Regions from separate parts of the Agarivorans sp. QJM3NY_33 genome, predicted to be linked through region 1. Evidence: predicted binding sites of a transcription regulator. Region 1 holds the regulator's gene; the other holds the start of a gene.
What was found. The regulator LexA, encoded in region 1, represses DNA repair genes until DNA is damaged. The targets are predictions, from matches to a motif close to TACTGTATNNNNATACAGTA.

Region 1 (12,274 bases):
AGTAAGTATTTGTTTGACACACTTGAAGAGGTTCAAGAGCGGGCGACCCAATGGTTATGGTTCTACAATCATCAACGACCACACCTTGCAAATGGAGGGTTCCCACCACTAAAAACGGCAGCATGAATTCTACGAATAAATGCGGTTAATAATGGGAGGATTACCCTATTCCTCACTTAAGCTTAAATAATATAAAAATTGACTATTTGTCAATTTTAAGTTATCTTAAAGCTCGACAGGATGTTTCGTCCTGATGCTCTTTAAAACTAATAACTTTTTTCGAATCGTAACTGGCAGAAATGCCGATTATCTTAGTGATAATCCGGTCGCACCCACAGCTCGTAATGACGTAAACCTAACCTAAATGCAGAAGATTGATTCCATGTAGGTAAAGGCTTGACTCGTAACGTTGCACAGACAGAATATCGGCTCACAGGCTCACAGGCTCACAGGCTTACAGGCTTACAGGCTTACAGGCTTACAGGCTTACAGGCTTACAGGCTTACAGGCTTACAGGCTTACAGGCTTACAGGCTTACAGGCTTACAGGCTTACAGGCTTACAGGCTTACAGGCTTACAGGCTTACAGGCTTACAGGCTTACAGGCTTACAGGCTTACAGGCTTACAGGCTTACAGGCTTACAGGCTTACAGGCTTACAGGCTGATAGAGAATTGTATGGAGGGGGAGAGCAAAATTGCTCTGAAGATTGTGGTTTACGCTATCTGTATCATTTTATTCGGTTCGGTAATTTTTTGGAGGGGAATTTCCCAACAACGAATAAAAAGGTAATTAGATGAATACACAAGTTTTAAAGAAGTCACGTGAAGTTCTTAAACAGATTTTACGTGAAAAGCATGATGATATAGATAGCAATACGAAGTCAGAAGTTGAGGCGCTAATCGAGCAGATTGACGCTGAACTCTCTGGGATTTCGCAGACGAAAACTACCAAGCGTGAGGTTTTGGAAACGTTCGGGGTTTTGTTAAGCGTAATCCATAGGGGGGCTGAATTACTTGATAAAGTTCTCTCAATTTTCAGTTCGTAAAGTAAACCATTAATTTTTTTATTATGAATTTTTCAAATACGTTAGAGAAGTGCAGAAAGCACAGAAAAATGTCGAAAAAAGACTTGGCAAATAGAATAGGTAAAAGTGCTTCGTACATTACTCTGTTAGAGCAGGGTAAGCGAGAACCTAATTTAGGCCTGGTTGAAGATTTGTGCCAAGCTTTAGACATCCCAACTTCAGTCTTCATGTTCCTAGCATCGCAGGAGCAAGACGTACCGTTCAGTGACGAGCTTACAAATAAGCTTGAGTCACTCATGTATCAACTTATCGATGATGCCGAATCCGACATATAACTTGAAAGCAATTGGTAGTATAGAGGCGCTTTCAAGAATGCTCCAACTTCCAATCCCTCGTATTCGCTATCTTGCCCAAAATACATCAGGTTTCTATCGGGTTGCTAGAATCAAAACAAAGGCAAATGGCGACAAGCGTATTACTTATGACGCTTACCACTCGTTGAAAAATGTACATAAGACGCTAAAGGTAAGGCTGTTCCAGAATGTTTCCTATCCTGACTACATCCAAGGTGCTATCTCTGGGCGTTCCTATATCGGAAACGTAAAGAAACATACCAAGAGTACTATTATCATATGTGAAGATATTACAAATTTCTTTCCTACCATACGTGAGTCCGATGTCGAAAAGATGTTCATGCGTCTTTTCCACTTTCCTAAAGAAGTGGCTAGCCTTCTCACTGGGTTAGTCACTCTAAATGGCACTGTTCCACAAGGGGGCGTTTGTAGTAGTTATGTTGCAAACCTAGTTATGTGGGAAAGAGAGTCAGTCCTAGTTGCTTTACTTCAAGCTAAGAACCTTACTTATACTCGTTATGTTGACGATATAACGGTCTCGTCTAAAGACTATATTGAGAAAGCAGAGATAAGCAGCGTTATAGCTTCCATATACGGTATGTTGAAGAATTTTGGTGTCAAGCCAAATAAAGCAAAACACGAAGTCTTGAGTAATGGCATGCATCAAAAGGTTCACCGAGTTGGGGTGAACGGTAAGCGGCCAAGTTTTGGAAAAGAGGAAAAGAAACGAGTTCGAAGTGCGGTGTATAACCTAGAAGCACTGTTTAAAGACAATGCTTGTTCGTATGACGAGTACCTGAAAGCATTCAACTCGGCAAGTGCATTGGTAGCGAAGCTAAAGCAATTGAATGTGCGTCAAGGACAAAAGTACAGAGAAAATCTCAACCTACTCAAACCATCAGCCAAGAGAGTTGAGCTTAGCAATCAATAATTAGTGGGTGAAAGAATTTGGCCGCTTGACTATAGGCTTTTGCAATACCTTACGCTGATCCGTTAAGTGCTAGTTTAGCAAAGTCACTCACACGTTTTTTGGGCTGGACGTGTAACACAATATATACCCCATTGTGTTTTAGTGAAAAATATCAAAAATGAGAAAAAGCAAGCCGATGAGGTACATTGCTTCATCATAATTCTGTCGACAAGTCTTAAGCCTTAACAGTTATGTTTAATTCAGAAAAAGACATTATTGATACTATTTTCAATTTACGTGCTGATGTATGGCAACTATTCTTTACTTAAGATTCTATCTAACTATGTTAGGTAGTTTGTACAAAGCATATATAGAGTTAGCTATGGCTGTATTAGACTTAAAATGTTTTGACCTCCAGAGTAAGTTCGCTGAAGATGGTTTTATTCATAACCTGTATCAAATTGAATATTTTCAACATTTTTGATGGCCTGCTGGCTCTAATTTACTTCTCGCCATTTTCTTTTTGTATTGTGTATGGAGTAAGGTTTTGGCGAAGCTATGAGGAATAATTGTGAACGATAAGATTTTTTCGCAGCAAGGTATCCATGTATTTTTTCTAAAGGCGTCTATAGCGATTATAGTGTTCTTGATGACAGCTATAATCGTTCAGCAGTTACAAGGTATGGCTGCTCAGGAAAGTAAGCTATATCTAGATAAAGCAATTGCCCAAGCTGAAGTTAGTTTTTATGAAGAACAAAAGTTAGTTAATCCTGAAGATAAACTGAAACAAAAAATCGCATCTGCAAAGTTGGAAGCTCTATCAAAATCAATTGAAACACATGACTCTTTACTCGAGTTCAACGAAAATTTGGCAGTGCTTTGCTTTATGCTTTCCATAATGAGTTTAAGCATTGGCCTTTTCTTTTGGATAAATTACTTACCATATGCTCAAGTGGCAGCTATATCAGTATCGAGTAATGCAACTGAAAAACCTTGGGAAGAGCCATATTTTATTACACCAAGGGAGTACCAGCAGTATTCGGTGCGTGTAAAGCATTTAGATTTACCCAATTAAACGGAACGTTGTATCTTCAAGTCCTAACGAGTTTCTGCCCCAAAGTTGTTTAGATTAGAAACTCATTCACATTGTGCTTATCTGTTTTTGCTATATTTCAGCTAATGCGATAGGCAAAATCCAGGATCCACCCCTACATTTCCGAAGCGTAAAACAACTGTTGGAAAGGATAGCTGACAAAACTAGCGTGTTAGAGAAAAATAGTACGCAGTAATTGATGTTTGCTTAATTTTTATTAAATTCAATGGCTTGAGTTGAAGTTTTTGAGATGCATGGCAAACCATGTGTATATCTGCATACAATAATCGTTGACTAAATAGTAGGTGTTAACCATAATTACGCTGCTCACCTACTATTGAGTAGAAAGAGGTGACCGTATCGCCCGGTCTACAATAGGCGACCAATCCCCTCCAATTCCTTTTAGAACCAGGAATAATCGCGTAGCCCATTCTCGTTATTGATATAGTTGTTGTATCGCACTTGATAGTCGTTTTTCTTGCGTTGATGATCAACGTAGAAACTTGTTACTAGAAAAGAACTGGCTCTTCCTAGCTTTTGGAGGATAACGACAAAATCGTCATCCTTAGCCCAAAGATACAAACGAATATTTTTCTTTGAGTTGGTCTCTTTGTGATAAAACAGCTTAATCGAAGCATCTTGATGATTTGTGATTATCTGTCGAACCCACTCCAGACGAGACGCTCTTCGAAAGTCGGGATAGCGTTCTAATATCCTAACATGTCGTCTACCGTTTACCCACTCGACTTCTTTTTCTTTTCTAGTGGTTAGGTGCCAAAATGTGTCTTCTTTACCATCCGTTTTTCGATGACATTGAGGGTTGATGTAGATCTCGCCCGCTAGGTATGTATCGGTTGATATAAAGTCTCTGTGAAAGAATTCATACAGGTGATTGATGATTTGAGTCGCGTCAACAATAGACAAGTCAATCGGTTCGCTTAGCATTTTGCCCCCTTTCTAGGGTTAAACCTGAATATGTTGAATTGGTCTTCCCAAGGAGGAGTGCCGCAATCTAAAGAAGAACATAATTTCTCTTCTAAGTAAGAGACAAATCGCTTTTTTATTCCGCTAGTCTTGGGGATGTCATTTCTATTTTTGTATGCAATTGCACCAATCAAAAGGTCACAAAGTTGAATTAATTGTACTTCGTACGATTGAACGATTGTTGCTTTAGCTGATAGTTGCCAGTGAGTACCGTTTTGCAAAACCTCACACATTTTCAGTGTTTTTTCAGCACCAAGCGTATCCATGTAATCTAGATATATACGATATTCATTGTCGACTTTTAAGAAGTCTCTCAAAGTGTAATAGAACATTTTGTAGTAGAAATCGCTATGAGAGCCTGCGTTATACTGGTTGTGATCAAGAGAGTTTTTATTTAGGACAACGGTAGATTTGAAGTTAACCTCCTGATCATCCAAGATTAAATCAATCAAGTCCTTATAGAGAGGCCACTGATGTTTGTTCAGTTTGCTCCATTTCAGCTCCGGTTTGTAGTTGTGTTTGTGCCTCAGGCTTTTGATACTTCGAGTTAAATTCTCTGCTTTTTCCGCACTGCAATGAAAAGCTCCCAGCACCATTACGTCACTGCCATCGTGAAGTAGGTGACAGCTTTCATCACAAAATATCTTGTAGACTGCCATTTCTAGGTTTGTACCGAAACATTATGATTGATGAAGAATAATCTCATAAAAAACGCAACATAATCAATTGCAGAGTTCTTTCATTTCTGTATGAGTGGAGGGGCAGTTTTTGCTCTTTACTATTGATGCTTCCCCCCTACTTTTTCTAAGTCAATTCATCAGAGAGAGGCTACTCCCTAGCTCAAATTGTCCAAAAATGAGTTAGCTCTACTCCTCGTATCCTTCTCTATCCCAATTTCTACTTATTTGCGATGGATGTCACGAAATGTGGGGTGTAGTTTCAAAGTAGCGGAAAGAATTCCAATGAAACTGAAACCTACACTTAAGCTGTTGATTCGAGATAAAACCTTGCTTCATTAATCATGCTGTATATACTAACAGTGTGCTGTATAAACTTACAGGTAGATTATGAAACCCTTAACGCCCCGTCAAACCGAAGTGTTTGAATTGATCCGTCGTAACATTCAAGACACAGGCATGCCGCCAACTCGCGCTGAAATCGCCAAAGAGCTGGGCTTTCGCTCGGCCAATGCTGCCGAAGAACATTTACGCGCCTTAGCTAAAAAAGGGGTGATTGAGATGATCCCCGGCGCTTCGCGCGGGATCCGTATTAGCGAAGACCATTTACCTGCTAATGCCGCGAATGACGAGCCAGAAGAAATCGGCTTGCCGCTGATTGGACAAGTGGCCGCAGGTGCCCCTATTTTGGCACAACAACATGTTGAGTCGCACTATGCGGTCGATGCTAATTTGTTTCATCCGCATGCCGATTATCTGTTGCGGGTGCAGGGCATGAGCATGAAAGACATCGGAATTATGGATGGCGATTTATTAGCGGTGCATAAAACCAACGATGTGCATAATGGTCAGGTGGTGGTGGCGCGCTTAGACGATGAAGTCACTGTGAAGCGCTTTCAACGTGACGGGAAAATGGTCTACCTTCATCCCGAGAACGAAGCACTTTCAACTATCGAAGTTGATTTAGAGTATCAAAGTGTTGATATTGAAGGTTTAGCGGTGGGGATCATCCGTACCGCAGACTGGATGTAGTTACTCCCTAAAACTAAGTTCCCTTCTTTTTAAAGCCCAAATTATAGCAATTTGGGCTTTTGTCGTTTACTTCACAGCTTTTATTTTAAATGTCTATATTTATAACATTCTATTTACAATTATTTAACTAAGCGTCTATTTTATAAGCAGTAAGGTATTTTAATTGCGAAGCCTTGCTGCTTTGGGAAGGGAGTTTTCCCTTATTTTGCGGCCACTTTATTATTGTAAGCAGCGATGTTTGCAATGAAGTGACCGGCCTTGGCTACGAGCAAAGGAGAGCGCTGTGGGCCGATGGATACCGCTAGTATTGCTGGCATGTTGGGTGAATCAAGCATGGGCGCAACAAACGATGTCGTTCAATTTACGCCCTGGTGTCACCGCCATTAGTGAGCAGGTTTACGGCTTGCACATGACTATTTTTTATATATGTTGTGTCATTGGGCTGGTGGTGTTTGGGGTGATGTTCTGGGCGATTTTTCATCATCGAAAGTCCAAGGGAGCCGTTGCCGCACAATTTCATGAGAGCACCAAAGTTGAAATTGTCTGGACGATAATTCCCTTCATCATTTTGATCGGCATGGCGATTCCTGCCACAAAAACCTTATTAGCGATGGAAGATCCTTCCGATGCCGATCTCACTATTCAAGTCACTGGTTCGCAGTGGAAGTGGCACTACCGCTATTTTGATCATGAGCTGGAATACTACAGCGTGTTGGCCTCGGATATGAAGCAAGTACAGGGCAAGCTTGCTAAGCGCGATAACTACTTATTGGAAGTAGATCATCCACTGGTGCTGCCAGTCGGCAAGAAGGTTCGTTTTTTAATGACTTCGGAGGATGTGATCCACTCCTGGTGGGTACCCGACTTTGCGGTCAAAAAAGATGCTAATCCGGGTTTTATTAACGAGGCCTGGACCAAAATTGACCAGCCGGGGATTTACCGCGGCCAATGTGCCGAACTTTGCGGTAAAGACCACGGCTTTATGCCGATTGTGGTGATTGCTAAACCTCAGGAGGAATACCTTGCTTGGTTGGCTCAGGCCGAAGCCGCTTACGTAGAAAAGCAGCAACAAGAGTTGGCCATGGTGGCGTTGACCATGGATAACGAGGAGCTGATGTCCTTAGGCAAAAGCGTTTATGAGAAGACTTGCGCCGCCTGCCACCAAGCCAATGGAGAAGGCCTGCCAGGGGTATTTCCAGCCTTAAAAGGCAGCCCAGTTGCGACCGGTGATGTGAACCAACATATCGACATGGTGGTGCATGGTGTGGCAGGAACCGCGATGCAGGCCTTTGGTAAGCAACTCGGTCTGAAAGAATTAGCGGCAGTTATTAGCTACGAGCGGAATGCTTGGGGGAATGATACGGGCGATATGGTGCAGGCTAAGGATGTCGCGGCAGTACAAGACGCGGCCAAGTAGCCACGGTTGGATAAATCGATTGGTGATAGCGGAACGACTAAGGACGTTGCCATGTTCAAGTACGACACGACGCGGCGCAATAGGCAATAGAAGGGAGAGTTAGATGAGCGCGACCACGGAGCTTAACCCGCAACAGGTAGAACATCACCACGCACCGCGTGGCCTATTGCGCTGGGTATTAACCACCAACCACAAAGACATTGGCTCAATGTATTTGTGGTTTAGCTTTGCCATGTTTATTACCGGCGGCGCGATGGCGATGGTGATCCGTGCAGAGCTATTCCAGCCGGGCCTGCAATTGGTGGAGCCAAACTTTTTTAATCAAATGACCACCATGCACGGCTTAATCATGGTGTTTGGCGCGGTGATGCCCGCCTTTACTGGCTTAGCTAATTGGTTGGTACCGATGATGATTGGCGCTCCCGATATGGCCTTGCCTCGTATGAATAACTGGAGCTTTTGGATCTTACCCTTCGCTTTTACCATGTTATTAGCCTCGTTATTTATGGAAGGGGGCGGGCCCAACTTTGGTTGGACGTTTTACGCGCCACTTTCCACCAAATATAGTCCCGATAGCACCGCCTTATTTGTGTTTTCAGTACATATCATGGGGATCAGCTCCATTATGGGCGCGATTAATGTGATTGTGACCATCATGAATTTGCGTGCCCCCGGTATGACTTATATGAAATTACCCTTGTTCGTTTGGACTTGGCTGATCACCGCCTTCTTGTTGATTGCGGTGATGCCGGTGTTGGCGGGAGCTGTGACCATGGTGCTTACCGATAAATACTTCGGCACTTCGTTCTTCGATGCCGCAGGCGGGGGCGATCCAGTATTGTTTCAGCATATTTTCTGGTTCTTCGGCCACCCCGAAGTGTACATCATGATTTTGCCTTCATTTGGCATTATTTCGGCGATTATTCCCGCTTTTTCTCGGAAGAAACTCTTTGGTTATGCATCGATGGTGTATGCCACTGCCTCGATTGCCGGTTTAAGTTTTGTGGTTTGGGCCCACCATATGTTTACCACGGGGATGCCGGTGGAAGCCGAGTTATTCTTTATGTTTTGTACCATGCTGATCTCGGTGCCAACCGGGGTTAAGGTCTTCAATTGGGTTGCCACCATGTGGCGCGGCAGCCTGACGTTTGAAACGCCGATGCTATTTGCCGTGGCCTTTATCGTACTTTTTACCATTGGCGGTTTCTCTGGTTTGATGCTGGCGATCACGCCAGTGGATTTTCAATACCATGATACTTATTTTGTGGTGGCGCATTTTCACTATGTGTTGGTGACGGGGGCTATCTTCTCGATTATGGCGGCCACCTATTATTGGCTGCCGAAATGGAGTGGCAAGATGTATGACGAGGGGCTGGGGCGCCTGCATTTTTGGTGCTCGCTGATATCGGTGAATGTATTGTTTTTCCCGATGCACTTTCTTGGTCTAAGTGGTATGCCGCGGCGTATTCCCGACTATGCGCTGCAATTTGCCGATGTGAATGCCATCGTCAGTATTGGTGGCTTCGCCTTTGGTTTGTCACAATTTATCTTCCTGTATCTGGTGATCAAGTGTATTCGCAGCGGTGAGCCTGCGCCAGCGAAGCCTTGGGAAGGCGCGGAAGGTTTAGAGTGGGATAATTTGCCATCACCTGCGCCCTACCATAGTTTTACTACGCCGCCGGAGATTAAATAACATGGCTGCCCATCGCCGTTTAGTGCTTCGGCTGCTATTGGTGGTGGTGGCGATGTTCGGCTTTGGTTTTGCTTTGGTTCCGCTTTACGATGTGTTTTGTAAGGTGACAGGGATTAATGGTAAAACCGCCAATCAGGCCAGTGAGTTAAGCACTATTGCGCCTCAGAAACGCAGTGTCACGGTGGAGTTTATCACCTATGTACCGCGCGCCTTAAATTGGCAATTTGGCGCGACCGTAAATCGAATTAAGGTTCACCCAGGGGAAAGCCTATTGGTTGACTTTAGCGCGACTAATCAGAGTGCCCTGACTACCACGGTGCAAGCGGTACCTTCGGTCAGCCCCGGTTTGGCGGCCAATCATTTTAAAAAGATCAGCTGTTTTTGTTTTCAACAGCAAACGCTTACCCCGGGGCAGCGGCAAACGATGCCGCTGAATTTTTATATCGATCCAGAGTTACCCAGAGACATTACCACCATCACTTTGGCTTACACCCTATTTGCGGTTAGTGCGGATGAGCCGGAGCTGAGCAATACGGCGCAACAGCGTGCCGATGGAGAGCAGAGCAATGACGCAGCCTTATGAAAAATATTATGTTCCCGCCCAGAGCGTGTGGCCAATTATGGGGGCTGTGGGCTTATTTTTAACCGCGATGGGGGCGGGCTTTACAGTACAACAAATGGGCTCAGAACTTAACTATGGTTTGTGGATCTTGGGCTGTGGTTTTGTGGTGCTGATTAGCATGCTGTTTGGCTGGTTTGGCAATGTGATTAGCGAAAGTATGCAAGGCCACTATAGCGCGCAAATGGATCGCTCGTTTCGCCAAGGCATGAGCTGGTTTATTTTCTCTGAGGTGATGTTTTTTGGTGCCTTCTTTGGTGCTTTGTTTTATGCCCGAATGATTGCGGTGCCGTGGCTTGGCGGTGCCGGCAATAATGCCATGACCGCAGCGGTATTGTGGCCTGAGTTTGAAGCCATTTGGCCATTACTCGATACCCCTGGGGGGATCCAAACTGAGGCCATGGGTTGGTACGGCTTACCATTGTTGAATACACTTATTTTGGTGACATCTTCAGTTACCTTGCATTTCGCTCATGTCAGTTTAGAAAAAGATAAACGCACACCCTTGAAGTTGTGGTTAGCCCTCACCTTGGTATTGGGCTTTTCCTTTTTGTTTTTTCAAGTTGAAGAATACCTACATGCCTATCAAGAATTAGACTTGCGTTTAGACTCCGGTATTTACGGTAATACTTTCTTCTTGCTCACTGGTTTTCACGGTTTACACGTCACCCTTGGTGCCTTGATGTTAACGGTGATGCTGCTGCGGGTTTTAAAGGGGCATTTTAGTGGCGATAAACATTTTGCGTTTATGGCGGCCAGTTGGTATTGGCACTTTGTTGATGTGGTGTGGTTGTGCCTATTTCTATTTGTTTACGTGTTGTAAGTGTCCGTTTAGTAGGGGCGAGGATGAGGTTGAATAAGGCCAGTGGCGAGGGCAAGTAAGATCAGGGCGATAATTAGCACGCTGAATAGCAAACGTCGCCCAAGGTAATGACTCATTGGTTTATCACCGCCTTTAAGCATTACCCGCAGCGCCATCAGCATATTAAGCATCACAATTAGGATAAATACGGTAATCACTATTTTTATGAACATCACTAAGCTCTCTTCATCGATGAATAAAAAACCAGTGTCTTATCGGCTACTGTCGTTTGTTGTGCTGATGGTGGCGCTCATCGTACTTATGCTCAAGCTTAGCTTATGGCAATGGCAACGGGCGGAGCAAAAGCAAGTTTTGTTAGATCAGTATCAGCAGCAATCACAGCAAATTATTAGTTTAGCTGAGGCGGTGGCGCAGGGCGGCAAGGCTTTTCAATTAGTGACCCCGGGCGAGCTTAAAGTGCTTGGTCCGCGCCTATGGTTAGACAATCAAATTCAGCAGGGCCGAGTGGGTTACGATTTATATTCATTGGCGGAAACTGCACAAGGTAAGGTTTTGATCCGCCAAGGCTGGCAACCAGCCAGTTATGATCGCCAGCAACTGCTGTGGCCAGTCGAGGGAGATCAGCAGGCCGAAGTTTATCGACTTCGTTATATTAGCTTACCGATATTGGCCAATTCACAGCAGTGGTTAGAGGTATTACCACAAGGTTTACGCGCTCAGCAGCTCAACCTCGCGGGTCTTGCCCAGCAATGGGGAATTCACTTACTGCCGTTTATCTTGGATCGCCAAATTGACACTTCGCCGCAACAGTTAATTGCAATGCCCGTGCAAAAGCATCAGGCCTATGCCTTGCAATGGCTATTGATGGCGGTAGTGGCGTGCGGCTTTAGTATTTACTTCCTTAAACGTAGCTACGGAAAGGAGTCGCGATGAGCAGCCAATCGCAAACTGTGCTCAAGTTAGCGGCAGTATTCTTGTTGCATCTGCCTGTAAATGGCAGGGCTGACAGCTTGTTCAATATTGATTTCATCAAACGCAGTTATGTGAAGGAGTTGCGATGATCAGCCAACAGAAAACTATGCTCAAGTTAGTGGCGGTGTTTTTGGTGCCGATACTGTTGGCTTGGTTAGTGCTAAAAATGGGGTGGTTTGAGCGGGGTACCTTAAGCCATGGCGAATGGCTAGAGCCGCCAGTGCAATTGAGTGATTATCCGCAGGGGAAGTGGTCGATTGCGCAGGTGGTGGCCAAACCCTGTGAGCAGGATTGTCTGCAGCAATTCCAGCTGCTCTCCAAGGCTTGGATGGCTTTAGGGATAGCCAAGCAAAAGACCCAGCGCTTGGCCTTGCTGACCAAGGCCGCCGCTTTCGATGAAGGTTCGAGCTTGGTTGAGGAGACCCAGATTGCTGCATTGAGCTTGGCCAATAACCAGCAGCAAGCTTGGGCACAATACGATCAACGCTGGTTGGTGGTCGATCCCACAGGCTGGGTCATTATGAGCTATCAGCCACAGCAAGGTTATACGCAGGTAAAGGGGCTTATTTCCGACCTGCAGCGTTTGATTAAAAACTCCCGTTACCAATAAAAGAGAGGGGCTGAGCAGAGGAGGATGACAATGCAAAAAGGATTAATGGCTGCAATGTTATTGGCC
Region 2 (12,274 bases), 2.1 Mb from region 1:
ATTCGCTCTTTTTTATACTCTGCGGTACTAATTTTATTCAATTTCTTTATCCCAAATGAGTCTGGTATCGAAAGACTTCGCAGCAAATAAGGTCAATAGCACCACTGCACCAAAGGCAGTTGCCCCTGCACCCGCTTCCACGCCAACCAAATTATTACGCTCAAATACCGCGATCATAATCGACAATACAAATAAATCTAACATTGACCACTTACCTATAATGTCGATGATCCGATAAATAACAATACGTTGCTTGTTAGTTAAGTTAAAACGGAAATGTAAGCTTAATAATATGACCGCTAAGCCGATGAGTTTCATGACCGGAACAACAATACTGGCGACAAAAACCACAATGGCAATTCCGACCATGTCATCTTTAATCAATGAAGCGACTCCCGACATAATGGTTTCGTATTGCGGAGCCCCCCGAGTAGTCAGCACCGTAATCGGTAATAAATTCGCAGGGAATAGACCGATGGTAGCGGTGATAACGAAAGCCCAACAGCGCTGTAAACTATTCGGTAATCGACTATGCACTGGCATATGACAACGTGGACAAGTCGCCTGTTCAACTGGCATCGTTAATTCGCAATGCCTGCATAACTTTAAACCGAGTTGTTTAGCTGATGTGAACATAACGATCCCAATAATCAGCCGCTCGATAGCGTTGAACCAAATAAGTGGACAAAAACAAGGTGGTACAAATACACCATAGCCCGTAACCTAGGTGGATATCTGCAAAATCAACCAGTTTAACTAAGGCCACTAAAAAGCTGACGATATACACTTCGATCATGCTCCAATCAATTAAGTCGTCTTGAAAGTGCAGCGCGGTAGCCAAACCGGGCGATTTCCAAGCGATTGCGAGGCTAAAAGACGTGTAAGAAATTAAACTAAAAAGTAAGATTGGCGCAATAAAACTGGCAAGAAAAACACAAAAGCCGACTAAATAATGCCCATGCTCCAGCAATAATACCGTGCCACGCAGTATGTTTGCTGAGTTAGGGATCCCTAATACTGTGAAGCTGAGTAGCGGGTAGGTATTGGCGAGAATAACCATGACTAAACAGGCTAAAGAAAGCGCTAGTTGACTTGAAAAACGAAGCGAAGAACCACGAAATAACACCTGGTCACAGCGGGGACAAGTGGTCACTTGGCCAGCCTTACATTGTTGCTGCTTTTCGAGCAACAAGTCACAGCTAGGGCAAATGGACAGCTTTGATATTTCTAAAGAATTCATAGTTATGTATATTAGCTCAACTAAGCTACAGAATACTGCATAATTTTTCTCTCTAGTAGTTTTGTGATTGATGATGCATAATAACCTGTACATAAAAACAGTAGATGGAGGCAGCCGTGGCTGTAATTATTAAATATGTCGTCGAACGTAACGGTGTAGAAAAAATGACTTTTAGCTCAAAAAAACAAGCCGACAGTTACGACAAGATGTTAGATGTCGCCGATCAGCTTACTTTATTAGTGAAACATGCCGATCCTAAAATGAGTGAGGCGCAAGCTGAAAACTTAGGTTACTTCTTGTCTTTGCAACGTAATGCGGTGCAACAGTTATTAAAAGGCCAAGAGTTTTCGGAATCAATGATTGAAGCAGAAGAGGAATAGCGCTTGCAGCAAGTTTCTAGCAGGTATCTAACCCTCGCCAAGCAAATTTCAGCCTTGCTTGATAGAGATTTACCCTATATTTCTAATTTGGCTAATTTTTCGGCCTTGTTATGGATGGAGTTAGAGCATATTAATTGGGTCGGCTGCTATCTCATTAATCAAAGCAACGACACATTGTTGTTAGGTCCTTTTCAAGGAAAACCAGCTTGTAGCTCCATTGTTGTGGGCAAAGGTGTCTGCGGAGAAGCCTTCGCCAAACAAAGCTCTATCTGTGTTCCCGACGTCCACCAGTTTCCCGGCCATATTGCTTGTGATGGCGCAAGCGCGTCGGAAATCGTGGTCCCGTTTCATCTAAATGGTCGACTGATAGGAGTGATTGATATCGATAGCCCACAGCTTTCACGATTCGACGATTCTGATCAAATTGGTATCGAGTATTTAGTTAAAGAGCTAGAAAATAACTTATCAGAAGTGCATTTTTAATGGCTTTTCAATATACCCTCACTATAATAGCCGAAATCAGCCCTATCGCTGTACCAGTAAAGATGTATAAGAAAGGTCATCATGGAACAAACTAATAAACTGAAAAATAGTAAAGAAGTTATTCAATATTTAGCGACTCAATTTCCGCTTTGTTTTTCGACGGAAGGTGAAGCTAAGCCACTTAAAATTGGTATTTTTCAGGATTTAGCTGAACGTCTTAAAGAAGATGAAAAAATCAGTAATACCGTATTGCGCTCAGCTTTACGTCAATACACTTCAAGTTGGCGTTACTTACATGGCGTGAAGGTGGGCTCCAAACGAGTTGACCTAGACGGCGTTGAAGGTGCAGAGATTGAGCAAGAGCATGTTGAACATGCACAAAAAACCTTAAAAGAGAGTAAAGATAAAGCCTTTGCTCACAAAAAGGCGCAAGCAGAAAAAGCTAACAAAGCTAAATTGGCTGAGCGTAAGGCAAAAGCTGATGTAAAACGCAACGAGAAACCCAAAGCCAGTGTTAGTAAACCTGCGGTAGAGAAAAAACCAATCGAGAAAATTGATAGTAAAGATTTGGTTGCAGGCAAAGAAGTGAGGGTATTAGTTGGTCAGACTCCTATGCCTGGGCAGATTTCCGAAGTCAGTAAAGATGGCATTGCGGTCACGCTTAAAAGCGGTATGTTAGTAAAAGTGAAAGCTGAGCATATCGTTGCATAAATTAATTTAGTAGTGAGATAGGTGCCTATGAAATATTCGAGCCGTCTTTGGCTGTTTTTTTTAACACTCTGTTATTCAACATTTTTGTTAGCTCAAACGGCTAATTTAAGCGAAGAAGCTTTACCGACATTAAGTCAGCAAAGTCAACATGCTACAGCGGCTAAAAGGATAAGTGCGCTCTACTCTCGCTCGCATTACCGTAGTATTCCCTTTGACGATGAATTATCGAGTGAGATTTTCGATAAATACATTCAACAACTTGATTACAATCGTAGCTTGTTTCTAAAAGAAGATATTGCTCGTTTTGAACGTTATCGTTATGTTTTAGACCAAGATATTCCAGCTGGCCGTTTGGAACCGCTTTACTCTATTTTTGACTTGTCGCTAAAACGTCGTTATCAGCAATTAGTATATTCGTTGCAGGTGATTGACGAGCAAATGGATTTTAGTAAAGACGAACAGTTTCAATTTGACCGTAGCAAGGCAGATTGGCCAAAAGATCAAGCTGAAGTCAAGGAACTATGGCGATTAAAAGTTAAGTACGATGCACTAAGCCTTAAATTGGCGGGGCGTGACCACGATAAAATCGTCGAGATTTTAGCAAAACGTTATAACAGCGCGATTAAACGTCTGGTACAAACCTCGAGTGAAGATGTTTTTCAAACTGCAATGAATGCTTATTCTCGCAGTATCGAACCTCACACTAGTTATCTTTCTCCCCGTACCGCCGAACGCTTTCAAATGGAGATGAACTTATCTTTAGAAGGGATTGGGGCAGTACTACAGGGCGAAGATGAATACACCATTATTCGTAGTTTGGTTCCCGGAGGCCCTGCGGCGCTGAGTAACCAATTAGGGCCAGACGATAAAATTGTTGGTGTAGCACAAGGCGAAGGCGAATTTGTTGATATTATCGGTTGGCGTTTAGATGATGTTGTCGATCTTATCAAAGGACCTAAAGGAACTACGGTTCGCTTAGAAATATTATCTTCTCATGGCAAGGTCGACGGTAAAACTAAAATTGTTGGCATCGTTCGCGATAAAGTTCGTCTGGAAGATCGCGCCGCTAAAAGTGAAGTATTAGAGATTGAAGGAAAGAAAGTAGGGGTACTGAATGTCCCTAGTTTTTACGTTAATCTGAGCAAGGACGCGAGCAAAGAACTGGCTAAACTAGCAGAGCAAAATATTAGCTCTTTAGTGGTTGATCTTCGCGGTAATGGCGGAGGCGCGTTGACCGAAGCCACTGCGTTAACTGGTTTATTTATCCCGCAAGGTCCGGTGGTTCAAGTTCGAGACCAATTGGGACGAATTAGTGTCAATAGCGATACCAGTAACCATGTGAATTACGATGGCCCAATGGTTATTTTAATCGATCGTTATAGCGCGTCAGCGTCTGAGATTTTTGCTGCGGCACTGCAAGATTACGGCCGAGCAATTATTGTGGGCGAACAAAGCTATGGTAAAGGTACTGTGCAACAGCATCGTGGTTTAGGCCGTATTTATGATTTATATGAAAACGAACTTGGCCATGTACAATATACAATTGCTAAGTTTTATCGAATTAATGGCGGCAGTACTCAACATCGAGGTGTGATCCCTGACATTGCTTACCCGGTGGCATTGTTGCCGGAAGAAACCGGAGAAAGCTTAGAGAAAAATGCCTTACCTTGGGATAAGATCAAACCTGCGGAATATAAAGTATTGAGTAATATTCATCCGTATATTGCGACTCTTGAGAAGAAGCATTTAGCGAGAATCAGTCATGATCCTGAGTTTCAGTATATTATTAATGATATTGCCGATTTTCGAAAAGATAAGGATATGGTTGAGATTAGTCTCAACGAGAAAACTCGAGTCGCCCAACGCGATGACAAAGAACAGAAGCAGTTAGTTCGATTAAATGAGCGCTTGACTCGTTTGGGTAAAAAGCCAGTTAAAAGTTTAGATGATGCACCAAAGGATTTTGAAATTGATGACGCTTTTTTAGATGAAGCTGCAGAAATTTCTTTAGACTATTTGGCGCTCAGCAAGAACAGTTAAATATGTAATCCACCTAAAAAAAAGCCAGCTTTTACGCTGGCTTTTGTGTTGATGACAAGCGCTTAATCAGAGAATACAGGGCTAGCCAATATGGATTGTTGCAGCTTTTTAACTTCTATAATTTTGACCTGAATAATATCGCCAATTTTATAATGGTAGCTATCACTTGAGATGGAGCCCATTTCATTATCTATTTTTAGCTCTTCAGCTGATTTAGCTAATTTCCCCTTAGCAATAAACGCAGTGGCTCCACTATCAAGTAAGCGAACATTTAAGCCCCCTCGATTCACATTCGTAATTTCTGCATCTAAGCTGGTTGTGGCAGCTTGTTCACTGAAATATTCACAGTAGAGATAGTTGGCCATTTCTCTTTCTGCAAATTTCTGTTTTTTGCGACAATCGCTTAAATGTTCAGTGAGGGCCTCGGTTAAAGGTGAGTCAACTTGGTCACCTCTAATTGCTGCTTTAATCAATCGATGATTCAGCAAATCACTGTATTTTCGAATTGGTGACGTCCAGGTCGCGTATTTGGCTTCACCTAAGCCAAAGTGGGCTTGACACTGCGCACTATAAACACTGAAGTTGAAGTGACGCTTTACTAATTGATCTAAAGTCTTATTCCCCGATTGACTAATCTTTCTACGTAATTCACAGAAATAATCCAAGTCATCCAATCGTGTACTGTCGACGCTAAACTCAAACTTTTTCAGTAGTTCAACCAGGCCTTCCAGTTTTTCAACTTTAAAACCAGAATGGCAGGTAAACACCCCGTGACCGAGTCGTTCATCAAGCAATCGTCCACCACATATGTTGGCAGCCACCATCGCTTCTTCCACCATTCGATTAGCACAGCGCCGTGATTGACGAAGGATATCGATGACTTGCCCTTTATGGTCCAGAACAAATTCATAATCAGCCTGATCACCAAATACTGAACGATGTGCAGCGCGCCAATGATAACGTTGTTCGCTAAGTTGATGAAGCTGGCTTAGTGCTTGCTGCAAATCTTCTAAACCATCAAACGTTCCGGTTTCATTTTCTATAAAATCGGAAACTTGTTGGTAGTTAAGACGATATTTAGATTCCACAGTCGCCAGATAAAACGTGGCATCATCAAGTAATTCACCGTCCAAGCTAATATTCATTTCACAGACTAAAGCGGGGCGCTGCTGGTCCGCGTGCAATGAGCATTTTTCGTTGGCTAATTGATTTGGCATCATCGGCACAGTACGAGCAGGCAAATACAACGTAAAAGCACGCTTTGCTGCAGCGGCTTCCAACTCACTCTCTGGGTTGAAATATGCACTGGGGTCTGCGATAGCTACCTTAAGACACCAGCCATTGTCGTGACGCTGAATCGCAATCGCGTCGTCCATATCCTTGGTACTTTCACCATCAATGGTGAAAAATAGCTCATCGACTACGTTACGGCGTGCCTCTTGAGGATCAATGAGTTCAAGTGGCTCTGTAAGATCAGGTTGATCCCAAACTAAACCATGTTTTAGCGTGGTTGCTTTCCAGCGCGCAAAATTGTCATCACTATCGGCAATAAATTCAATGATCTCGACTTGAAACTGCTTATCTCTCAGTGCGTGTTTCAACAAACGAGCGATTACCCAGTCTCCTTGCTTGATGGTGAAATCACTACCTTTCTTCACCCTTGCACTCAAGGCTTGATTAATCAGTGGATGATCAACGATCACCTTAGTGCGATTATCAACAAACTTGATCCGTGCAACAAAGCTGTCTAGTGCTGCTTCCACTAAAGTTTCTGGCTCAGCGGCTTCTTTGCCATTATTTTCACGGATTGCGGCCTTGATTCGGTCACCATGAATCAGCTGCTTCATCGAAGGAGGCGAAATAAAATAACTTTTTTTATTATCGGTTTGTAGAAAACCAAAATTCTTATCGGTGGCTTTCACCACGCCTTCAACCGTGGGAATGGTCTCTCTAATTTGCTGTTTCAGCTGGGCTAATAGAGGGTTATCTTTAAGCATAAAGGGATCCGTCATACATTGTGCAGGCACTATACCCAAAGGTTTCTAGCTATTCTAGAGAAACAGTACTGGTTTGTTGGCTTTCCCGCGAGTTACACTTACTAATACGATGTCAACTAAATGGATTGTAGATGAGTAAAGACAAGCAAAAACACCAACAGCGCCAACAAAAAATAAAGGAAAACGTTGATGCTAAAGTTGAACAAGCGCAAATAGAACGCGGCTTACTACTGGTGATTACCGGAAACGGCAAGGGAAAATCCACTGGCGGATTTGGCAATGTCACCCGCGCTGTAGGCCATGGTTTTAAGGCGGTAGTCGCTCAATTTATTAAAGGCGGTTGGGACTGCGGTGAACGCGAGTTGCTTAGTCAACATGGTGTAGAATTTGCGACGATGGCGACTGGTTTCACTTGGGAAACGCAAAATCGCGACTTAGATCGCCAAGCGGCCGAGGAAGTATGGCTGCGTTGTAAACAGTGGCTGACAGATCCGTCCATTTACCTGGTTTTGCTGGATGAGCTCACCTATATGTTGAGCTACGACTACTTGGATGTTGATGAGGTTGTTGAAGCTATTGCGCAGCGTCCAAGAGAACAAACAGTTGTTGTGACTGGACGAGCTTGTCATCGAAAACTCTTGGAAATTGCCGACACCATATCAGAAGTAAAAAGTCAGAAACATGCCTTCGAAAATGGCATCAAAGCACGTAAAGGGATTGACTGGTAGATATTCAATCATCAATTATTTGCGCGAAATGATATTGAGCACTCATCAAAATATAAATTAAAATACTATAAGTTGAGTTAGATTGAGAATTTATTTCTCAATCGTTCTCTTTTATTAGCTAAATCAGCCAGTTTTTTCTAGTGAGTCGAGGTTAACATGGTTTATCAGTTAATCAGTTGGATAGCTTTATGCACCAGTGGCAAGCTTACATAAACCTCGTTCAGTCTCAAGTTGTACCCGCTTTGGGTTGCACCGAACCAGTTACAGTCGCTTTGGCCAGCGCGAAAGCAAGACAAATTCTTGGTGCCACACCAGATAACCTTAAAGTTAAAGTCACGCCCAATCTCTATAAAAATGGGATGGGTGTTATGGTTCCAGGCACAGGTAAAGCTGGTCTTGCCATTGCTGCTGCGGCAGGAGCTTGTACAGGGAATGCCGATAAGGGTTTGGAGGTACTGGCTGATATCTCCAGTGCCGCCTTAGCTGAAGCGAACCAGATGCTCGTGCAAAAACGTGTCAAGATTGAGATGATTTCTCATCCAGATGTATTGTATACCGTTGTCCAAGCTGGTCTTGGTGAGTCTTTGGTTGAAGTGTGTATTGCGCAATCACATACTCATTTTGAATATATCGAAGTAAACGGTCAGCGGAGCCCGCAAGTGACGGACAATGCTTGTGGTGAGCATTTAGCGGTACCACCTTTGCCATTATTAACGCTGTCTGAGATCTATACATTTGTAACTCAGGTCCCGCTTAATCAAATCATATTTATAAAACGTGCCGCGGAATTAAATCGAGCGTTGGCCAGCATTGGGATGACCGGAGAGTATGGGCTAGCCTTAGGAGCAAGTTTACAGCAACAAATTACTCAGGGCTTATTGAGCGATGATTTAATGGGGCGAGCCATGCGTTTGGGAGCCGCTGCGTCAGATGCTCGCATGGGGGGCGCACCACATGCTGCGATGAGTAACTCCGGTAGCGGTAATCAAGGAATAGCAGCGACCATGCCTATTATTGCTTTTGCCGAATTACGCCAACTTAGTGACGAGCAATTTACCCGAGCGCTGATGCTAAGCCACCTCGTTGCCATCTACGTTAAATCCAAACAAAACAAACTGTCGGCCTTATGTGCCGCTACCACTGCATCTATGGGCGCAGCGGCAGGATTAACTTGGTTGTTGGGCGGAGACCTTGCCGCAATTCATCGGGCAATTAATGCCATGGTAGGGGACATTTCGGGTGTATTTTGTGATGGTGCGAAGGCTGGTTGTGCAATGAAAGTCTCGACGGGCGCGGGGAGTGCAGTTAAATCAGCTATTTTGGCAGTCTCGGGAAATACGGTGAGTGCGCAACAAGGGATCGTATTTGATTCCGCTGATGATAGTATTCAACAACTGGGGTTCTTGTCCAAAACCGCAATGTTGCCCACCGATGAAGCAATTATTGCAACCATGCAACATAAACAATTTTAGTTGAATACCAAACTGAGTTTATCCATAGCCAACTGAACCTTCTCTTTATCGTTAGGATTTTGTTTATGCACTAAGCTCAGTTCGAAAGGGTAGCTATATTCCGCTGGTTTTATCAGCCGTATCAACTCTGTTTCTAAATAACCCTTCAGCTCACTCAAAGGCAGATAACCAATATAAGCACCCGAGAGGATCAAGGCCACACGGCTATCAAACTGATAGCCTTTTGCACCAAAATTTAAGGCTTGTAGCTGCGCTCTTCCCATTGGGTTTAGCTCGATGCCGGGATGGATGGCGGCATGCTTGGAGAGTTCTTCGTTATCAATATTACCATCATTCATCGCATATAATTCCGATTGTTCGCTGGCGCATAAATATAAGGATTCACTAAAGACTACTTGGCTCGTCAGCCCATCAATACTTCGATAAGCCGGATAAAAGCCAATGTGAGCCCTATTATTGATAAGGGCAGCTTCAATATTAGCGACCGTATCCATGTTCAGGCAGATACATAAGCTAGGCGCCTGCTGTTTAATTAAGGCAATGGCTTTTCCAATTTTTTGAATACTCAAGCGATCAAGGAGATCGGAGTACAGTATAATTAGCTCACCGGTGAGTGCTTTGCCAAGGTTGTCGACGAGGGCACTAAATTCACTAATACTTGAAAATAGCCTTAAGCAAGCCTGATAAACCGTTTGCCCACGCTCGGTTAAAGCAAAACCACTGCGGCCTCGTACGCAGAGCCGCATATTCATGCGGCTCTCTAAGCTAGACATGTGGACACTAATGGTGGAACGGGTAATACCTAAGGCATTTTCTGCGGCAGCAAATCCGCCGTGTTCAACTACCGCTTTAAATACCCGCAATAGACGTAAATCGTATTCGCTGAGTTGTTTGCCATTATTTGGATCGAGCATAGTTTTATCTACTTCAAACTTTAGTTTTATTGTTTGATATTTAACATTGTTTTTACTTGGTATTCAATAACGCTAAATTGTTATTTCAACTTCGTACATGAGGCCAGAGCCATGGATAGAATCATCGACCAACAATTAGTTCGTCATCAGTCTTACATTAACGGCCAATGGATGGCTAGCGAACAGCAGTTTTCTGTATATAACCCGGCCAATCAACAAGCAATAGCTCAAGTAGACGATGCTGGAATTCAAGGCGTGGAGAGTGCGATTGCTGCCGCCAAGGCTGCCTTTAAAGCTTGGTCTAATATGGCAGCTGCTGAGCGAGCAAAACTATTACGTAGCTGGTATCAGCTGATGTTGGAGCATCAAGACGATCTTGCCGCTATTTTAACCCTTGAACAGGGTAAACCTTTGGCCGAAGCCAAAGGTGAAATAGCCTATGGCGCTTCGTACATTGATTGGTTCGCCGAAGAAGGTAAACGTTGTTATGGAGACGTGATACCCGGTCCCGCCTCAGATAAACGGATTGTCGTGATCAAACAGGCGGTTGGAGTTGTGGCGGCGGTCACTCCATGGAACTTTCCAAATGCAATGATTGCTCGTAAGGCGGCTGCGGCACTGGCGGCGGGTTGTACCTTTGTGGTTCGTCCTGCCCAACTCACGCCTTTATCAGCGCTGGCTATGGCCGAATTAGCCGACCGAGCAGGTATCCCCAAAGGTGTATTTAACGTGGTGGTTGGTGAAGATGCGCGCGGTATGGGGCGGGTGCTAACCGAAAGTCCAGATGTTGCCAAATTCACCTTTACTGGATCAACCGCGGTGGGTAAACAACTGATCGCACAATGTGCCAGTACGGTGAAAAAAGTATCGATGGAACTAGGAGGTAATGCCCCCTTCATTGTATTTGATGACGCAGATTTAGATGCTGCTATTCAAGGTGCTCTTGCGTCAAAATACCGTAATGCAGGGCAAACCTGTGTGTGCGCCAATCGATTCTTGGTACAAAAAGGTGTTTATCAGGCCTTTAGCGAGAAATTGGCCCATGCTTTAAGTCAACTGAAGGTTGCTGATGGCTTGAGTGAAGCAGCTGTCATCGGTCCAATGATCAGTGAACAAGCGAAACAAGAAGTACACAAACTGGTGACTGACTCGGTTGCGGTTGGTGCCAAGATCCTGTGTGGCGGTGAAGAGCATCCAGCCGGAAAACAATTTTATAGTCCAACAATTATGACTCATGTTAGTAATGACATGCCGATTGCCGCGAATGAAATTTTCGGCCCAGTCGCGCCCTTAATTATGTTTGAAGATGAAGCACAAGCAATCGCACTGGCTAATGATACCGAATATGGTTTAGCGGCGTATTTTTATACACGAGATATTGGTCGCGTTTGGCGTGTTGGCGAAGCGCTTGAATATGGCATGGTCGGCGTCAATGAGGGGATCATTTCTAATGCTGCGGCTCCTTTTGGGGGGGTTAAACAGTCCGGTAACGGACGCGAAGGCTCGCATTACGGCTTAGACGATTACATGGAAATTAAATATTTGTGTTTAGGTGGCTTAAACGCCTAGTTTAGAGGAACTCAGCAATGTCTAATCAATTACTACAACAACGAAAACAAGCGGTATTCGCTCGGGGTCAAGGTAACGCCTATCCAGTGTTTGTCGATAAGGCACTTAACGCCGAAGTCTGGGATGTAGAAGGCAATCGCTACATTGATTTTGCCACCGGGATCGCGGTATGTAATACCGGTCATTCGAATCCGGCGGTAGTCGCTGCAGTGAAACAACAACTGGATAGGTTCAGTCATACTTGCGTGATGGTTAATCCCTATGAAAGTGCTGTCGCCTTAGCCGAAAAGTTAGTCGAAATTGCTCCTGGCGAGAGTGAGAAAAAAGCGATTTTTGTCACCACTGGTGCTGAAGCAGTAGAAAATGCAGTCAAAATTGCTCGGGCATCTACCGGACGTCGTGGCGTGATTGCCTTTAACGGCGGTTTCCACGGAAGAACCAATCTCACAATGGCGCTGACCGGTAAAATTACGCCATATAAACATCTATTTGGTCCTTTCGCTGGCGATATCTATCATGTGCCTTTTCCGATGGCTGCCCATGGAGTGACCACCGAAGACACTTTAAAAGCGCTGGAAAATCTGTTTAAGGTAGATATTGGCCCACAAGACGTGGCGGCTATCATTATCGAACCAATACAAGGCGAGGGAGGTTTCTATCCTGCGCCTCATGCTTTATTGCAATCATTAAGAGCGCTCTGTGATGAGCATGGCATCGTCTTAATTTTGGATGAAATTCAA

Region 2: ACRRSY_RS10855 (YebG family protein) is a predicted target of LexA. The motif match lies at 1,324-1,343, and genes of this name have one in related genera.

Annotation. Positions count from the first base shown of each region.
Region 1 covers NZ_CP194039.2:4,492,655-4,504,928, reverse strand. Annotated here, with positions in the region: one part of gene ACRRSY_RS20375 (IS3 family transposase) at 1-126, shown strand, start outside; gene ACRRSY_RS20370 (hypothetical protein) at 397-798, shown strand; gene ACRRSY_RS20365 (hypothetical protein) at 795-1,046, shown strand; gene ACRRSY_RS20360 (helix-turn-helix domain-containing protein) at 1,115-1,360, shown strand; gene ACRRSY_RS20355 (reverse transcriptase family protein) at 1,338-2,309, shown strand; gene ACRRSY_RS20350 (hypothetical protein) at 2,860-3,363, shown strand; gene ACRRSY_RS20345 (hypothetical protein) at 3,784-4,326, opposite strand; gene ACRRSY_RS20340 (DUF3800 domain-containing protein) at 4,320-5,024, opposite strand; gene lexA (transcriptional repressor LexA) at 5,433-6,074, shown strand; gene coxB (cytochrome c oxidase subunit II) at 6,424-7,491, shown strand; gene ctaD (cytochrome c oxidase subunit I) at 7,595-9,184, shown strand; gene ACRRSY_RS20320 (cytochrome c oxidase assembly protein) at 9,186-9,767, shown strand; gene ACRRSY_RS20315 (cytochrome c oxidase subunit 3) at 9,751-10,626, shown strand; gene ACRRSY_RS20310 (DUF2909 family protein) at 10,635-10,838, opposite strand; gene ACRRSY_RS20305 (SURF1 family protein) at 10,831-11,559, shown strand; gene ACRRSY_RS20300 (hypothetical protein) at 11,556-11,687, shown strand; gene ACRRSY_RS20295 (hypothetical protein) at 11,684-12,208, shown strand; gene ACRRSY_RS20290 (COX15/CtaA family protein) at 12,239-12,274, shown strand, end outside.
Region 2 covers NZ_CP194039.2:2,416,640-2,428,913, forward strand. Annotated here, with positions in the region: gene ACRRSY_RS10840 (MlaD family protein) at 1-41, opposite strand, end outside; gene ACRRSY_RS10845 (paraquat-inducible protein A) at 34-636, opposite strand; gene ACRRSY_RS10850 (paraquat-inducible protein A) at 620-1,153, opposite strand; gene ACRRSY_RS10855 (YebG family protein) at 1,357-1,620, shown strand; gene ACRRSY_RS10860 (GAF domain-containing protein) at 1,624-2,103, shown strand; gene proQ (RNA chaperone ProQ) at 2,185-2,814, shown strand; gene prc (carboxy terminal-processing peptidase) at 2,842-4,854, shown strand; gene ACRRSY_RS10875 (exoribonuclease II) at 4,917-6,851, opposite strand; gene cobO (cob(I)yrinic acid a,c-diamide adenosyltransferase) at 6,983-7,579, shown strand; gene ACRRSY_RS10885 (serine dehydratase subunit alpha family protein) at 7,768-9,051, shown strand; gene ACRRSY_RS10890 (LysR family transcriptional regulator) at 9,048-9,965, opposite strand; gene ACRRSY_RS10895 (NAD-dependent succinate-semialdehyde dehydrogenase) at 10,077-11,534, shown strand; gene gabT (4-aminobutyrate--2-oxoglutarate transaminase) at 11,552-12,274, shown strand, end outside.